2 regions of the Pseudomonas deceptionensis genome follow, and region 2 is predicted to be linked to the other one. Evidence: predicted binding sites of a transcription regulator. Region 2 holds the regulator's gene; the other holds the start of a gene.

Region 1 (8,832 bases), 2.3 Mb from region 2:
TGTCCGGAGCCTGCCTTGATTAACCGTATATAAGGCAGAGTTTGAGCCGCACCTTGATGACTGTCAAACCTAAGTAGTTGAATAATATATGAAAATTAATCGGAATAAGAATGTTTGTGTTCCGCGTCTTGACCCTAAGCACTTGAATTTTAGGCATAAAAAAACCGAACGCTAAGTTCGGTTCTTTGGAATGGGTCAATTATGCGGCTGAAAATTCTGCAGGAAAACTCATGACCGCCTGGCTGGCTTGCAGCGAGGTCAGGGTTTCGCGAACCACCTGCTTGGCCAGGCACGCACATTTACCGCATTGGCTGGCAACACCTGTTGCTTCACGTACTTCGCGGTAGCTGCAGCAACCGTCGTAGATTGCGTCGCGGATTTTTCCATCGGTGACGCCAGTGCAAAGGCAAACGTACATAAATAAGAACCATCACTGGTTGGGATTCAATGCGAGGGATCTTAATGTTAACGAGAATGATTGTCAAAGTACCTTGAGTCTCAATTGAGGTTTGCTGGCACTGTGCTGACGAACGGTCCTGGGTCTCTGTTTTTCCGGGATGAAAAACGGTTAAGGCCCGTTCCGACGGGCGGTGTATGATGGTCAGTCATTTTTACGCAGGAACTGGCCACGAGACTGCAACTGCACGATGGCGGCCATGTCCTGTTCTTTGCACCGCACACCAGGAGATATCCAATGAGCGTACTCGTAGGCAAACAAGCCCCTGACTTCACCGTCGCTGCCGTACTTGGCAATGGCGAAATCGTTGACAGCTTCACACTGTCCACCGCCATCAAAGGCAAATACGGCCTGGTGTTCTTCTACCCGCTGGACTTCACTTTCGTTTGCCCGTCCGAGCTGATTGCTCTGGATCACCGCATCCCTGAGTTCCAGGCACGTAACGTTGAAGTAGTTGCCATATCGATCGACTCCCATTTCACTCACAACGCATGGCGCAACACGCCAGTGAACAATGGCGGCATCGGCCAGGTGAAATACACCATGGCTGCCGACATCAATCACGCTATCTGCAAGGCCTACGACGTTGAAAACGATGGCGGTGTTGCTCTGCGTGGCGCATTCCTGATCGACGACAAGGGCGTTGTACGTTCCCAGATCGTTAACGACCTGCCACTGGGTCGTAACATGGACGAGCTGCTGCGTCTGGTTGACGCTTTGCAATTCCACGAAGAGCACGGCGAAGTTTGCCCGGCCAACTGGAAGAAAGGCGACAAGGGCATGACCGCTTCGACCGCGGGTGTTGCGGCTTACCTGACTGAGAATGCTGACCAGCTGTAAGGGTTAGTTTCAGGCATAAAAAAACCGGACCCAGTGTCCGGTTTTTTTATGGCGCGGGATAAACCCAAACGGCTTGATCAGTCGTTGAAGTCTTTCCAGCCGCCCATTTGCTTCCAGCGGTTGACGATGCCACAGAACAGTTCAGCGGTTTTCTCGGTGTCATAACGCGCCGAGTGCGCTTCACGCCCGTCAAAATCGATGTCGGCGGTCTGGCAGGCTTTGGCCAGCACGGTTTGGCCGTAAGCCAGGCCAGCCAGGGTCGCCGTGTCAAAGCTCGAGAACGGGTGAAACGGATTGCGTTTCATGTCCAGGCGCGCAACGGCTGCGTTGAGGAAGCCCAGGTCGAAGCTGCTGTTATGGCCAACCAGAATGGCGCGTTTGCAGCCATTGGCTTTCAGGGCCTTGCGAACACCACGGAAGATGTCGGTCAAGGCTGTCTCTTCGCTGACGGCCATGCGCAGCGGGTGATCGAGCTTGATGCCGGTGAACTCCAGCGCGGCAGCTTCGATGTTGGCGCCTTCAAACGGTTCTACACGGTGGAAATAGGTGTGTTCCGGGTACACGAAGCCTCTTTCGTCCATGCCGATCGTTACTGCGGCGATTTCCAGCAAGGCATCAGTTGCGCAGTTGAAACCACCGGTTTCAACGTCAATTACGACCGGTAGATAGCCGCGAAAACGCTCGGCCATCGGGTGGCGCGATCCGCCGCCATGGCCGCCTTCGTGTTCGTCATCATAATGGTCGTCACTCACAGCTGTTCCTCCAGCAGGCGCCAGCGCAGTTTTTCACCGGCGCGCAGCGGGATTACGGTCAGCTCACCGAAAGGCAGGCTGTTTGGGGCGGTCCATTCCTGGCGAACCAGGGTGATCTGTTCAGTGCTCGGGGGCAGCCCGTAGAAACGAGGGCCGTTCAAGCTGGCAAAAGCTTCCAGTTTGTCCAGCGCATTGCGCTGTTCAAAAGCTTCGGCGTACATCTCGATGGCCGCATAAGCGGTATAGCAGCCAGCACATCCGCACGCAGCTTCTTTGGCGTGCTGGGCATGAGGGGCCGAGTCGGTGCCAAGGAAGAACTTCTCGCTGCCACTGGTCGCGGCATCCAGCAGAGCTTCCTGATGGGTGTTGCGCTTAAGGATCGGCAGGCAATAGAAGTGCGGGCGAATACCGCCAACCAGCATGTGGTTGCGGTTGTAAAGCAAGTGATGAGCCGTGATGGTTGCGCCGACGTTGGCCGAAGCCTCGTTGACGAACTGCACCGCGTCTGCGGTGGTGATGTGCTCAAACACCACTTTCAAGGTCGGGAAACGCTCCACAACGCGGCGCATATGCTCGTCAATGAAGATCTTTTCGCGATCAAATACGTCCACATTGGCGCGGGTGACTTCGCCGTGTATCAGCAATGGCATGCCGACTTCGGCCATGACTTCAAGCACCGGGAAGATCGCGTCGATGCTGGTCACGCCGGAGTCGGAGTTGGTCGTTGCGCCGGCCGGGTACAGCTTGGCAGCATGGACGAACCCGCAGGCCTTGGCCGTACGAATGTCTTCTGGCTGTGTTCGGTCAGTAAGGTAAAGCACCATCAACGGTTCGAAGCGGCTGCCGGCCGGGCGCGCAGCAAGAATTCGCTGGCGGTAGGCATCGGCTTCGGCTGCATTACGCACCGGAGGTACCAGGTTGGGCATGATGATGGCGCGGCCAAAAGTGCGCGCGACATCCGCAACAGTGTGGGGCAACACAGCACCATCGCGAAGATGTATATGCCAGTCGTCGGGACGCAGCAGGGTCAGGCGGTCAGACATTGGGGATTCCAGGCGGGTCAAACTGATGTGAATGCTACCGGAAAAGACTCTATCAGGCACTCGCTATCAAGTTTTGTGGTGACTAACCGATATCTCCAGGGTATGCCGTAAATCGGTTGACTGTTTTTTTGCAGTACAAGCCTGTGGAGCCTCCCGTGCGCCAGTGTTATTTCATCCTGCTCAGTATGTTTGCCAGCCTGCCGGCCATGGCTCTGACTTTTCAGACACGGCTGGAGAATATCGAGTGGAAAGTGGAAGGCGACAAATTCGAATGCCGTCTGATCCAGCCCATCACTGACTTCGGTTCCGGAGCCTTTGTGCGTCGGGCTGGCGAGCAGGCTGTTTTCCGCCTCAATGCCTACAACCCGATGCTTGGCGAGGGCTCTGCAACGCTACTGGCGGCGGCTGCACCGTGGCAGCCGGGGAGGGGAGACATTGATCTGGGGTCCTTACGCATTGGGCGTGGCCAGGTCTTGTTCAACAGTTCTCAAGCCCAGGCAGGACGCTTGTTTCGCGGGTTGCTCGAAGGGCGAAGCCCACTGGTAAGGCATTACTCCCGTGAGGGCAGCGTGTCGGAAGTTCGTCTATTGCCGGTCAGGTTTCGCCAGGCTTACGGGGATTACGAAGCCTGCACCGCAAAGCTGTTGCCTAAAAACTTTGAACAGGTCAGGCAAAGCCAGATCGGCTTTCCAGGTGGCGGTACCGAACTTGATCCCGCTGCTCGGAGCAGCCTGCAAGTGATGGTCGAGTACTTAAAGGCAGACCCTTCGGTCAATCACGTCATCCTGGATGGCTATTCGGACAACCTGGGCAATCGGTTGACCAATCGTGAGTTGTCCCGGCGCCGGGCATTGGCCGTAATGAATTACTTCAAGGAAAACGGGTTGCAGGAGTCGCAGATCACGGTGCGTTTCCACGGTGAACAATACCCGTTGAAGCCGAACACCAATGGGGCAAATCGCGCCCAAAACCGCCGGGTCAGTGTCCGTCTGGAGCGACTCCCTGAGCCTGTAAAAGCGGCTTCGCCAGCAGGTGTTACACCGTCTTCTGCAATTTCTTGAAGCATTCGTCTCGTCGCGGCCTTGACATAATCTGTCGCTTTGTCGTCTTAAGCTGTCGCGCCTCTGTAAATTCACGCATATGGGCGGTAGACTGTTCGGCTTTTCGAACAACCCGTGGAGTGATGGCATGGCGGACGTAAACAAGGTCGTTCTGGCTTATTCGGGCGGCCTGGACACTTCGGTGATCCTGAAGTGGCTGCAGGATACTTATAACTGTGAAGTCGTAACCTTCACCGCTGACCTGGGTCAGGGCGAAGAAGTCGAACCGGCACGTGCCAAGGCGCAAGCCATGGGCGTTAAGGAAATCTACATTGATGACCTGCGTGAAGAGTTTGTTCGAGACTTCGTTTTCCCGATGTTCCGTGCCAACACTGTTTACGAAGGCGAGTACCTGCTGGGTACTTCCATTGCTCGTCCGCTGATTGCCAAGCGCCTGATTGAAATTGCCAATGAAACAGGCGCAGATGCCATTTCCCACGGCGCAACGGGTAAAGGTAATGACCAGGTTCGTTTTGAACTGGGCGCTTATGCCCTGAAACCAGGGGTCAAGGTTATTGCTCCTTGGCGTGAGTGGGACTTGCTCTCCCGTGAAAAGCTGATGGATTACGCTGAAAAGCACAACATCCCGATCGAACGTCACGGCAAGAAGAAATCCCCTTACTCGATGGATGCCAACTTGCTGCACATCTCCTACGAGGGCGGTGTGCTGGAAGATACCTGGACCGAGCACGAAGAAGACATGTGGCGTTGGACCAAGTCGCCAGAAGACGCGCCTAACACGCCGACCTTTCTGGAACTGACTTACCGCAATGGCGATATCGTTGCCCTGGACGGCGTCGAAATGACCCCGGCCACCGTGTTGGCAACCCTTAACCGTATCGGCGGCGAGAACGGCATCGGTCGTCTCGATATCGTTGAGAACCGTTATGTAGGGATGAAGTCCCGTGGCTGCTACGAAACACCGGGCGGCACCATCATGCTGCGGGCTCACCGTGCCATTGAGTCGATCACTCTGGACCGTGAAGTCGCTCACCTGAAAGACGAGTTGATGCCCAAGTACGCCAGCCTGATCTACACCGGCTACTGGTGGAGCCCTGAGCGTTTGATGCTGCAACAAATGATTGATGCGTCTCAGGCTCACGTGAACGGTGTGGTTCGCCTGAAATTGTACAAAGGCAACGTGATCGTTACCGGTCGCAAGTCTGACGATTCGTTGTTTGATGCCAACATTGCCACTTTTGAAGAAGATGGCGGTGCTTACAACCAGGAAGACGCTGCAGGGTTTATCAAGTTGAATGCATTGCGCATGCGCATTGCTGCAAACAAAGGCCGCAAGTTTTTCTGATACGCGCTGTCTGAAAAAAAGCCCCGGCCATTGGTCGGGGCTTTTTTTTGCTGAAGAGTCAGGCGTGACGGGCTCATCAAGGCGAATTCAGTGTGTCCAGCTTGCGCGTATCTCTATTGTAGATGATGACTTGTGTGTGACCAATACAAGCGTTGCGTACAAGGTGTTTAAGCGTCTCTAGTTGTGATTGTGTATTAACGAGCAGTAGCAATACATATTTTCCTGTCATGTTGTTTTTGTTGTTGCGTGCTTTATTCAAGAGGATGCACAGGGTGTTTTCAAGTGTGTGTTTGTCTTGTCGTGGCGAGGATTCGTGGCTAAGGTCGATGAAATAAAGCTTTGTAGGTTCGGTGCTGTCAACTAATACGACGCTCTCTGTCGTGACGGTTGTGGACGTGCTTTTTGGCACAGGAGGCACTGGCGGGTCAGGATCATGAATTCTATGGCCCTGTGGAAGGAATACAAAACGCTGAGGTGTGCGTGCGCTGAATTTTATGTCCGTGTGATAGCGCAGTGTGGAAAGTGTTATTGAGGGTGTTATGTTTTTTAAGGCGGGTGGAGGCTCTGCGTGAAGTGCGGTAGCTATGGGAGTGTGTTCTGCCTTGGATAAATCAGCCGGTGTGTAAAGGCTCTTGTTGTTGAAGTTTAGAGTGAGAAAAAATAGGGTGATTAAAAAGGACGGAAATATGATCAAAAACCATACATATATTTTTTGGTGTTCGCTGTTGATGTAGGGCAATGACACTGCAGCGGAAGCCTCTGTCAGCATTGAAAAAATAGCGATCACTGTAAGTGGGTTATTGATTTTTATTTTGTTTCGTATCATTTGATAAGTTCCGGGAAGAGGTGGCCGGGGGCGGTGTGGGACTGTGAGGTGTGGAAAGATTTTATGCGGTGGCGGTGGGTGTTTTCAGGGAGTGCCTTTTATTAAGCTAGGCGGGTGGTTGACGTCGCAAACAGAATGCAGGTGCAGTTGATGCGGCCAGTGAGTGGTTTTTCGGATTTCTGTCTTAATTCGAACTGTCTGTAGGAAGTGTTTCGTAAAGGAGGGCGAATTCTATAAGTTTTGTTAGGGTTGTGATGGCTGACGGCGTAAGTTTTTTTATTTCAAACCAAATGTAGTGAAGAGTATGCGGTGGTGTGTGCCTGTGAGGGGAGTATCTATCTAGATTTTATTTTTGGTCAGTTGTCTGGGGGCGAAATGTTAAAGGTGAGTTTTGTTTTGATATATTTTTGTGCCTAGGTGTTTTCTGAATGCTGTGTAGTCTTATTCTTTAAGTGAAATTGCCTGCTGTTTTCTCATGGGGAAATAGTGGATTTTACCTTTCGTGAATATTAGTTGGTTTTGAATTTCTTTTTTTTCTGATTGCGTTATGGCTCATTTTTAAAAGGAGGGTTCAAGTATTGAATGAAGGGCGTGTTGATGTGCTGATATCTTGGCTCTGACTTGAAGTAGGGCGCTTGCCATTACCTGTGTGAAGTGCTTCAAATGATACTCATGGTTGTTTATTTACTTTGAGGGTGACGTCGCAGGGAAAGATATATATTGATTTGTTTACTTGAGGTGTAATAAATGCTTGTTATTTGTAGATCGGGTATGTGGGTGTTTTCTTGATTATGTGTAGGAAATGTCTTTGGTTGCTAGTGCTTGGGGGGACACTATGCCCAGGTTGTTATGACTAGGCTATTGTGCTGGTTCTAAAAATTCGAACAGCGATAAATTGGAATTGCCTATGAATAAAGTGCTGATCGTGGATGATCATCCTGTAATTCGTCTTGCTGTGCGTATGCTCATGGAAAGACATGGCTACGAAGTCATCGCAGAGACGGACAATGGAGTGGACGCTTTACAGCTTGCGCGTGAACACGCTCCCGATATTGTAATTCTCGATATAGGGATACCTAAACTTGACGGGCTTGAAGTTATTGCGCGCCTGTCAACACCTGCAGTGCCTATCAAGGTTCTGGTGCTGACCTCACAAGCTCCAGGCCACTTTTCCATGCGCTGTATGCAGGCAGGTGCAGCGGGGTATGTATGCAAGCAGCAGGATTTGACCGAGCTGCTGAGTGCTATCAAGGCTGTGCTGTCAGGTTACAGTTACTTCCCGAATCAGGCTTTGCACTCAGTGCGCTCCAGCCTGGGAAATGCCAGCGAGGCGGATATGGTCAATCGTCTGTCAGGGCGAGAGATGATGGTACTGCAGCAGCTGGCGCGGGGGAAAAGCAACAAAGAGATAGCTGATGGTATGTTTCTCAGCAATAAAACGGTGAGTACCTACAAGACGCGCCTTTTATTGAAGCTGAATGCCCGCTCGCTCGTTGATTTGATCGAGCTTGCACAGCGTAATGGCCTGGTATGAGGCGGGAGGTGCGAGGAGTTGAGAGCCAAGTCAGAGCCCTCTGAAAACAAAAAAGCCTCCGCTATAGGAGGCTTTTAATGTCGTTTTCCAAAAACTAAAGATCGTATCCATAATCTTCAAGCTCTTTTCTGAGCCGTTTTTCTTCCAGAAGTGCGTCTATGGTCCGGCGTTTGGCCAAATTGGTTTTGGCCACCTCGATAACAGGCTCCACTATTTCGTCCGGATCGACGACTGCAAAATCTTCTTCTACTTCCAGTTCTTCTTTGCCAGTGCTCATTCAGTTCACTCCAGGCCAAGACAGTCAATGGCGCCCCTTATAGCGATATTCGCTGCTGGGGTAAAAAAGATTTTCTCAATCGATCAGCCCATAAAATATCTATTACTCAATCATCAGAGGTTTTTTCCTTGAATTCGCACAGGTCTTCTATGCGACAGCTCCCGCACCGCGGCTTGCGCGCCTGGCAGACGTAACGGCCATGCAGGATGAGCCAATGATGGGCGTCCAGCAGATAAGGTTTGGGTACGTATTTCATTAAATTCTTTTCGACCTCGACCACATTTTTGCCGGGTGCAATTCCCGTTCGGTTACTGACCCTGAAAATATGGGTGTCCACAGCCATGGTCAGCTGTCTGAAGGCTGTGTTGAGTACGACGTTTGCAGTCTTTCGCCCTACTCCGGGGAGCGCTTCAAGCGCTTCGCGCGTCTGCGGTACCTGACTGTCATGGCGCTCAATCAATAAGCGGCAGGTTTCAATCACGTTTTTAGCCTTGCTGTTAAACAGGCCAATGGTTTTGATGTACTCCGTCAGCCCTTCTACCCCCAGAGCGTAGATGGCTTCTGGTGTATTGGCGACTGGAAACAGTTTGGCCATTGCCTTGTTCACGCTCACGTCGGTGGCTTGAGCGGACAGGATCACGGCAATCAATAGTTCGAAAGGAGAGGTGTAGGCCAGCTCGGTTTTGGGTTCGGGGTT
Region 2 (8,832 bases):
ATGCTTGAGCATGCTCGGAACGTCCAGGATCAAGGCAATACGGCCGTCACCGGTAATGGTGGCGCCCGACATGCCTGGCGTGCCCTGGAGCATTTTCCCCAACGGCTTGATCACCACCTCTTCCTGACCGACCAACTGATCGACCACAAAGCCGATACGCTGGGTACCCACCGATAGAATCACCACATGCCCTTCGCGCTGCTCTTCGTGGGCGGCAGAAGCCACCAGCCAGCGCTTGAGGTAGAACAGAGGCAGTGCCTTGTCGCGCACAATCACCACTTCCTGGCCGTCGACCACATTGGTGCGCGACAGGTCGAGGTGGAAAATCTCGTTGACGTTGACCAGCGGGAACGCAAACGCCTGATTGCCCAGCATCACCATCAGGGTCGGCATGATGGCCAGGGTCAGCGGCACTTTGATGACGATTTTCGAGCCGCGCCCCAGGACCGACTCAATGCTCAGTGAGCCGTTGAGCTGGGCGATCTTGGTTTTCACCACGTCCATGCCCACGCCACGCCCGGACACATCGCTGATCTCGGTTTTGGTCGAGAACCCCGGCGCAAAGATCAGGTTGTAGCAATCGTTCTCGCTCAGGCGGTCGGCGGCGTCCTTGTCCATCAAGCCTTTTTTCACGGCGAGGGAACGCAGGAAATTGGCGTCCATGCCTTTGCCGTCATCAGAGATGGACAGCAGGATGTGATCGCCTTCCTGCTCGGCGGACAAGATCACCCGGCCACAGCTCGGCTTGCCGGCGGCGGCGCGTTCTTCCGGAGTTTCGCACCCGTGGTCGACGGCGTTGCGCACCAAGTGGACAAGCGGATCGGCCAGGGCCTCGACGAGGTTTTTATCCAGGTCGGTCTCTTCGCCCACCAGCTCCAGGCTGATTTCTTTTTTCAGCTGACGCGCCAGATCCCGTACCAGACGCGGGAAGCGCCCGAATACTTTTTTGATCGGCTGCATGCGGGTCTTCATCACCGCGGTTTGCAGGTCGGCGGTGACCACGTCGAGGTTGGACAGGGCCTTGGCCATATCTTCGTCATGACTGTTCAGGCCCAGGCGCACCAGACGGTTACGCACCAGCACCAGCTCGCCGACCATGTTCATGATGTCGTCAAGCCGGGCGGTGTCTACCCGCACAGTGGTTTCAGCCTCGGAGGCGACCGGCTTTTCCGAAGGAGCAGAAGCGGCCCGGGGCGCAGCCGCACGCACCGCAGCCGGTTTGGCCGCTGCCGGAGCCGGAGCCGGTGCAGCCACTACCGCTGCACTGTCGGCACTGAACTTGCCCTTGCCATGCAGCTCATCGAGCAGGGCTTCAAATTCGTGGTCGCTGATCAGCGCGGGATCACCGACAGCTTCAGCGGCCGTGGCCTGGGGTTCAACAGGCGCCGCTGCTTCCAGCGCGCCAGCATTGAAAGAGCCCTTGCCATGCAACTGGTCAAGCAAGGCTTCGAATTCGTCGTCGGTGATGTCGTTACTGACCTCGGCCGGTACAGCGGGCTCCTTTTCGGGCGTGGCGGCAACCACCGCAGCATCCGCCGAAAACTGGCCCTTGCCGTGCAACTGGTCGAGCAGCAACTCAAACTCGGCATCGCTGATTTCGTCGCTGGCCGTAACCTCCCCCGGTGTCACCGGATCAGGCTCGGCCGCAGCCGCCTTGACCGCATCGAGCGAGTCGAGCAACTGTTCGAACTCGCTGTCGGTGATATCGGTTACCGGGGCTGCTGCCACTGGCACAGGCGCAACGGCCACTTGGGCAGAGGCAGGCTCCGCCAGGCGTGCCAGCGCCGCCAGCAGCTCAGGCGTTGCCGCCGTGATCGGGCAGCGCTCGCGCACTTCGCTGAACATGCCGTTGACCGCATCGAGGGCCTCAAGCACCACATCCATCAGCTCCGCGTCGACGCCGCGTTCACCCTTGCGCAGGATGTCGAAGACGTTTTCGGCGATGTGACAGCACTCCACCAACTCATGGAGCTGCAGGAAGCCGGCGCCCCCTTTTACAGTGTGAAAACCGCGAAAAATTGCATTGAGCAGATCCGCATCATCCGGTCGGCTTTCCAGCTCGACCAGCTGTTCGGACAGCAGCTCTAGAATCTCGCCGGCTTCAACCAGGAAATCCTGAAGGATTTCTTCATCGGCGCCGAAGCTCATGTACGTGCTCCTTGAAATAGGGCTTCGACGCCAGGCAACAGCGCCCGCACGTCCATGAAGTCCTAAAAACCTAAACTGGACAGCAAATCGTCTACATCATCCTGACCGGATACGACGTCATTACGTGTATCGGCATGAATCTGCGGACCTTCACCCTTGGTCTGGCTTTTTTGCGATTTATTTTCGGCACGCATCGCATCACGGTCGTGTTCGATCCCTGCAAAGCGATCCACCTGGCTGGCCATCAACACCAACTTGAGCAGATTGCTTTCGACTTCGGTCACCAATTGCGTTACCCGCTTGATCACCTGACCGGTGAGGTCCTGGTAATCCTGGGCCAGCAAGATGTCAGTGAGGTTTGCAGACACGGTGTTGTTCTGCGTTTCGCTACGCGTCAAAAAACTGTCGACTCGACGCGCCAGCTCGCGAAATTCCTCGGCACCGACTTCACGACGCATGAAGCGCCCCCAGTCCGTGCTCAGGGCTTTGGCTTCCTGAGCCATTCCGTTGACCAGCGGCGTGCTGTGCTCCACCAGGTCCATGGTGCGGTTGGCGGCGGCTTCCGTCAGCTTCACAACATAGGCCAAACGTTCGGTGGCATCCGTGATCTGCGACACTTCTTCTGCTTGCGGCATGCTCGGGTCAATATGGAAATTGACAATCGCACTGTGCAGTTCACGGGTCAGCTTGCCGACTTCGCGGTACAACCCGCGATCACGGGTCTGGTTGAGTTCGTGAATCAGCTGCACTGCATCGCCAAACTGGCCTCTTTCAAGGCTTTCGACCAATTCGTGAGCATGTTTTTTCAGGGTCGATTCAAAATCGCCCTGCGTAGCTTCTTGATGCTCCATAGCGCCCCCAAGGCAACCGATCAACCGATGCGATCAAAGATCTTTTCGATTTTGTCTTTGAGTGCAATAGCGGTGAACGGCTTGACCACATAACCGTTAACACCGGCCTGGGCCGCTTCGATAATCTGCTCGCGCTTGGCTTCAGCCGTCACCATCAGTACCGGCAAATGCTTGAGTTTTTCGTCTGCACGCACGTGACGCAACAGCTCGATACCGGTCATGCCCGGCATGTTCCAGTCAGTCACCAAAAAGTCGATATGCCCCAGATTGAGGATCGGCAGCGCCGTAGTGCCGTCATCCGCCTCGACCGTGTTGGTGAAACCAAGGTCACGCAACAGGTTTTTAATGATCCGCCGCATCGTTGAAAAATCATCAACGATGAGGATTTTCATGTTCTTGTCCAATTCGACCTCCAAGCAGTCTTAAACGCGCCCAGCACCTGAGCACGCCATTCAATCAAGTTCGGTAAATATTCAAAACCGCGAACCCTGTAGCCGCTGCCGAAGGCTGCGACGGGTTGCGCAGAAACCCCGCCTTTGAACAGGCAACGAAGGTTATGCGGCCCTTATCGCAGCCGGCGCCGGCGGCTACAGAAGGTGGTTAGTGCGCTCGCCACTGACTCAGGCGTGCGCGCAATCGTGCGGCGCACTGGCTGTGCAGCTGGCTGACCCGGGATTCACTGACCCCCAGCACTTCACCGATTTCCTTGAGGTTCAGCTCCTCGTCGTAGTACAGCGCCAACACCAGCCGCTCACGCTCGGGCAGGTGCGCAATCGCATCGGCCAGGGCGGCCTGGAAGCGTTCGTCTTCCAGGTCCCGCGAAGGCTCCGGGTGAGCACTTGCGCCATCCTCATGCAGCCCTTCGTGTTCGCCGTCCTGCAACAGATCGTCAAAACTGAACAGGCGGCTGCCCAGGGTGTCATTCAAAATGGCGTAATAATCATCAAGGCTTAACTGGAGTTCGGCCGCAACTTCGTGATCTTTAGCGTCACTACCGGTTTTTGCTTCAATTACCCGAATTGCATCGCTGACCATGCGTGTATTGCGGTGAACCGAACGCGGAGCCCAGTCGCCCTTACGCACCTCATCAAGCATCGCGCCACGGATACGAATGCCGGCATAGGTCTCGAAACTCGCCCCCTTACTCGCGTCGTATTTGCCCGACACTTCGAGCAGGCCGATCATCCCGGCCTGGATCAAGTCATCCACCTGCACACTGGCCGGCAAACGCGCCAGCAGGTGATACGCAATGCGTTTGACCAAGGGGGCATAACGCTCGATCAGCTCGTACTGGCTGTCACGCGATGCCTTGCTGTACATGCGATAGCCACTGGCTGTCATTAAAAGCGCCCCCCTGCTTGCTGCACCAGACGCTCGACAAAGAACTCCAGGTGCCCCCGGGGGTTTGCAGGCAGTGGCCAGGTGTCCACCTTCTGGGCGATGGCCTTGAAGGCCAGCGAGCATTTGGAGCGCGGGAACGCTTCATAGACGGCGCGCTGCTTCTGTACAGCCTTGCGTACGCATTCGTCGTAGGGGACGGCGCCCACGTACTGCAGGGCCACGTCCAGAAAACGGTCGGTGACCTTGGTCAGCTTGGCGAACAAGTTGCGACCTTCCTGCGGGCTTTGGGCCATGTTGGCGAGCACGCGAAAACGGTTCATCCCGTAATCGCGGTTCAGCAGCTTGATCAGCGCGTAGGCATCGGTGATCGAGGTCGGTTCGTCGCACACCACCAGCAGCACTTCCTGGGCGGCGCGCACAAAGCTGACCACTGACTCGCCGATCCCGGCGGCGGTGTCGATCACCAGCACGTCCAGGTTATCGCCCAGGTCGCTGAACGCCTGAATCAAGCCGGCATGTTGCGCCGGGCTCAGGTGCACCATGCTCTGGGTGCCCGAGGCCGCCGGCACGATACGAATCCCGCCTGGGCCCTGGAGCAATACGTCGCGCAGCTCGCAACGCCCCTCGACCACATCGGCCAGGGTGAATTTCGGGGTCAGGCCCAGCAGGACGTCTACATTCGCCAACCCGAGATCCGCGTCCATCAACAAGACGCGCCTGCCCAACTCGGCCAATGCGATAGACAAGTTGACTGAAACGTTAGTTTTACCGACGCCACCCTTGCCGCCGGTCACTGCGATCACCTGTACGGGATGCATGCTGCCCATGATCTTTCTTTACCTTGTCTTACTTAGACGCGGCTACATACGTTGGCTGCGCGTTCCCCACCGGAACAAAATCTTCAGACCATCTGATGTAGGTACATTGCAACGTAATCGTGACTACCTCAGCCAACCCGCTTGGGAGGGCTGTGATAGATATCAGCGAACATATCGGCCATGGCTTCTTCGCTGGGTTCTTCCTGCATTTGCACACTCACTGCACGGCTCACCAACTGGTGGCGCCGCGGCAGGTGGAGATCGTCCGGGATACGCGGGCCGTCCGTCAGGTAAGCCACCGGCAACGCGTTACTGATCGCCAGGCTCAATACCTCCCCCAGGCTCGCCGTTTCATCCAGCTTGGTCAGGATGCAACCGGCCAGCCCGCAACGCTTGTAACTGAGGTAGGCCGCCGTCAGAACCTGTTTCTGACTGGTGGTGGCCAATACCAGATAATTGCGCGCCTTGATCCCGCGCCCGGCCAGGCTTTCAAGCTGCAGGCGCAACGCCGGGTCGCTGGCTTGCAGGCCGGCGGTATCCACCAGCACCACACGCTTGCGCACCAGCGGTTCGAGGGTCTGGCCCAACGACTGGCCCGGGGCCACGTGGGTCACCGGCACATTGAGAATCCGGCCCAGGGTTTTGAGTTGCTCCTGGGCACCAATGCGAAAGCTGTCCATGCTCACCAACGCGATATTCTGCGCACCGTACTTGAGCACATAACGCGCCGCCAGCTTGGCCAGCGTGGTGGTTTTACCCATCCCCGCAGGCCCGACCATCGCGATCACGCCACCCTCTTCCAGCGGCTCCAGCTCAGGCGTGGCAATCATCCGCGCCAGGTGCGCCAGCAACATCCGCCAGGCCTGGCGCGGCTCTTCAATACCCGCCACTTGCGCCAGCAAATCGCGCGACAGCGGGCCGGACAGACCAATACGCTGCAAGCGGCGCCACAGATTGGCCTGCGCCGGCTTGGCATCCTGCAACTGACTCCAGGCCAGCGAGCCTAGTTGAACTTCAAGCAACTCGCGCAGGCCATTGAGTTCAGAGCGCATATTGTCAAAAGCGCGCTGATCAATCGACGGCGCGACCACCGGCGCAGGGCGCGGTGGTTCTTCCAGCGTCGGCTCGATCAACGGCTCGGCAGCGGTCAGCGGCAAACCGGCAAACAACTGACGGTTATCACCCGCCTCGCCTTCCCCGCGCAGGCTCAGCTCGGCCTGGGCCGAGACGATCCGCGACTGGGTCTTGCGCAGTTCTTCTTCAAGCTCAATGTTCGGCACACGAGGTGCCAGCGCGGACAGCTTGTAATCCAGGGCCGCGGTCAACTCAACGCCCCCGGCAATCCGGCGGTTGCCAATAATGGCGGCGTCAGCCCCCAGTTCATCACGAATCAGCTTCATGGCCTGACGCATATCGGCGGCGAAAAATCGCTTCACTTGCATAAACCAAACCCTCAGCCGTTAGGGCCTACTGTCGCAACGATCGTGACCTGCTTGTTGTCAGGGATTTCCTGGTACGCCAGTACATGCAGGTTGGGCACCGCCAAACGGCCAAAACGCGACAGCATCGCGCGTACCGGGCCTGCCACCAACAAGATAACCGGGTTGCCTTGCATCTCCTGACGCTGAGCAGCGTCGATCAACGAGCGCTGGAGCTTCTCTGCCATGCTTGGCTCCAGCAAAACGCCCTCTTCCTGGCCTTGTCCGGCCTTCTGCAAACTATTGAGCAATATTTGTTCCAACCTTGGCTCCAAGGTGATCACAGGCAGCTCAGACTCAACGCCTACAATGCTTTGCACAATGGCGCGGGACAGCCCGACGCGTACAGCGGCAACCAAAGCGGCAGTATCTTGACTCTTATGGGCATTGTTCGCGACAGCTTCGGCAATGCTGCGGATATCACGCACCGGCACCTGCTCGGCCAGCAGGGCCTGCAACACCTTGAGCAACTGCGACAGGCTCAACACGCCCGGCACCAACTCCTCGGCCAACTTGGGCGAGGACTTGGCCAGCAACTGCATCAACTGCTGAACTTCTTCATGGCCGATCAGTTCATGGGAGTGCTTGTACAAAATCTGGTTCAAGTGGGTCGCTACCACGGTGCTGGCGTCCACTACGGTATAGCCCAGCGATTGCGCCTGGCTGCGCTGGCTGACCTCAATCCACACCGCTTCCAGACCAAAGGCCGGGTCTTTGGTGGTGATGCCGTTCAGCGTGCCGAACACTTGCCCGGGGTTGATTGCCATTTCGCGATCCGGGTAGATCTCGGCCTCGGCCAGAATCACGCCCATCAAGGTCAGGCGATAGGCGCTGGGAGCCAGGTCGAGGTTGTCGCGGATATGCACGGTTGGCATCAGAAAGCCCAAGTCCTGGGACAGTTTTTTACGCACACCCTTGATCCGCGCCAGCAATTGGCCGCCCTGGTTGCGGTCCACCAGCGGGATCAGCCGGTAACCGACCTCCAGCCCGATCATGTCGATGGGGGTAACGTCATCCCAGCCAAGCTCTTTGGTCTCTTGGGCGCGGGCCGGGGACGGCAGCAGCTCCTGTTGGCGCTGCACTTCTTGCAGGGCCTGGACCTTGACCACGTTGTGTTTTTTCCACATCAGGTACGCCACACCCCCTGCCACTGCAGCCATGCTCAGGAAGGAGAAGTGAGGCATGCCCGGCACAATCCCCATTACGGCCATCAACCCCGCGGCTACCGCCAGCGCCTTGGGCGAGGCGAACATCTGGCGATTGATCTGCTTGCCCATGTCTTCGGAGCCCGAAGCACGGGTCACCATGATCGCGGCAGCGGTGGACAGCAGCAGTGATGGCAACTGCGCCACCAAACCGTCACCGATGGTCAGCAAGGCGTAGACCTTGCCGGCTTCGCTGAACGTCATGCCGTGCTGAAAGATACCCACTGCCATGCCACCGATCAGGTTGATAAACAGAATCAACAGACCGGCGATGGCGTCACCGCGCACGAACTTGCTGGCACCGTCCATCGAGCCGTAGAACTCGGCTTCCTGGGCGACTTCCTGGCGGCGCATCTTGGCCTGGTTCTGGTCGATCAGGCCGGCGTTGAGGTCGGCGTCGATAGCCATTTGTTTACCGGGCATGGCGTCGAGGGTGAAACGTGCGCTGACCTCGGAAATACGACCGGCACCTTTGGTCACAACCACGAAGTTGATGATCATCAAAATCGCGAACACCACGATACCGACCACGTAGTTGCCGCCGATCACCACCTCGCCGAAGGCCTGAATCACCTTGCCGGCCGCCCCGTGCCCTTCTTGACCGTGGAGCATCACCACCCGGGTCGAAGCCACGTTCAACGCCAGGCGCATCAGGGTGGCGACCAGCAAAATGGTGGGGAACACCGCAAAGTCCAGCGGCCTCAGGGCGTAGACGCACACCAGCAACACCACAATCGACAGCGCAATGTTAAAGGTAAAAAACACATCCAGCAGGAAGGCCGGAATGGGCAACATCATCATTGCCAGCATCACCAACAGCAACAGCGGCACACCCAACTGCCCCCGACCCAAACCGGCCAGACCGCTGCGTGCGGTGTTGATTAACTGAGAGCGATCCAATGACATTGCGACAAACCTTTAGCAAACTTTTGACGCCATGTGCGCCGTAGAGCCTGCCTGTGCAAGAAACCTTCCAACTTTGATCATTGAC

Evidence for each region. The regulator FliA, encoded in region 2, starts transcription of late flagellar genes. The targets are predictions, from matches to a motif close to CTAAAGTTTNNNNNNNNNNNGCCGNTAA.
Region 1: the regulator FliA is predicted to act here: its motif matches at 3,158-3,185, upstream of BLW11_RS09065 (flagellar protein MotY).

Annotation. Positions count from the first base shown of each region.
Region 1 is NZ_FNUD01000002.1:1,990,606-1,999,437, forward strand. It holds gene bfr (bacterioferritin) at 1-1, opposite strand, end outside; gene BLW11_RS09045 (bacterioferritin-associated ferredoxin) at 200-418, opposite strand; gene BLW11_RS09050 (peroxiredoxin) at 695-1,297, shown strand; gene rnt (ribonuclease T) at 1,375-2,049, opposite strand; gene pyrC (dihydroorotase) at 2,046-3,092, opposite strand; gene BLW11_RS09065 (flagellar protein MotY) at 3,248-4,153, shown strand; gene BLW11_RS09070 (argininosuccinate synthase) at 4,281-5,498, shown strand; gene BLW11_RS23785 (hypothetical protein) at 5,575-6,324, opposite strand; gene BLW11_RS09075 (response regulator transcription factor) at 7,232-7,858, shown strand; gene BLW11_RS09080 (PA3496 family putative envelope integrity protein) at 7,953-8,135, opposite strand; gene nth (endonuclease III) at 8,242-8,832, opposite strand, start outside.
Region 2 is NZ_FNUD01000002.1:4,249,496-4,258,327, forward strand. It holds gene BLW11_RS19645 (chemotaxis protein CheA) at 1-2,148, opposite strand, end outside; gene BLW11_RS19650 (protein phosphatase CheZ) at 2,211-2,999, opposite strand; gene BLW11_RS19655 (chemotaxis response regulator CheY) at 3,020-3,391, opposite strand; gene fliA (RNA polymerase sigma factor FliA) at 3,600-4,340, opposite strand; gene fleN (flagellar synthesis regulator FleN) at 4,340-5,167, opposite strand; gene flhF (flagellar biosynthesis GTPase FlhF) at 5,287-6,600, opposite strand; gene flhA (flagellar biosynthesis protein FlhA) at 6,612-8,741, opposite strand.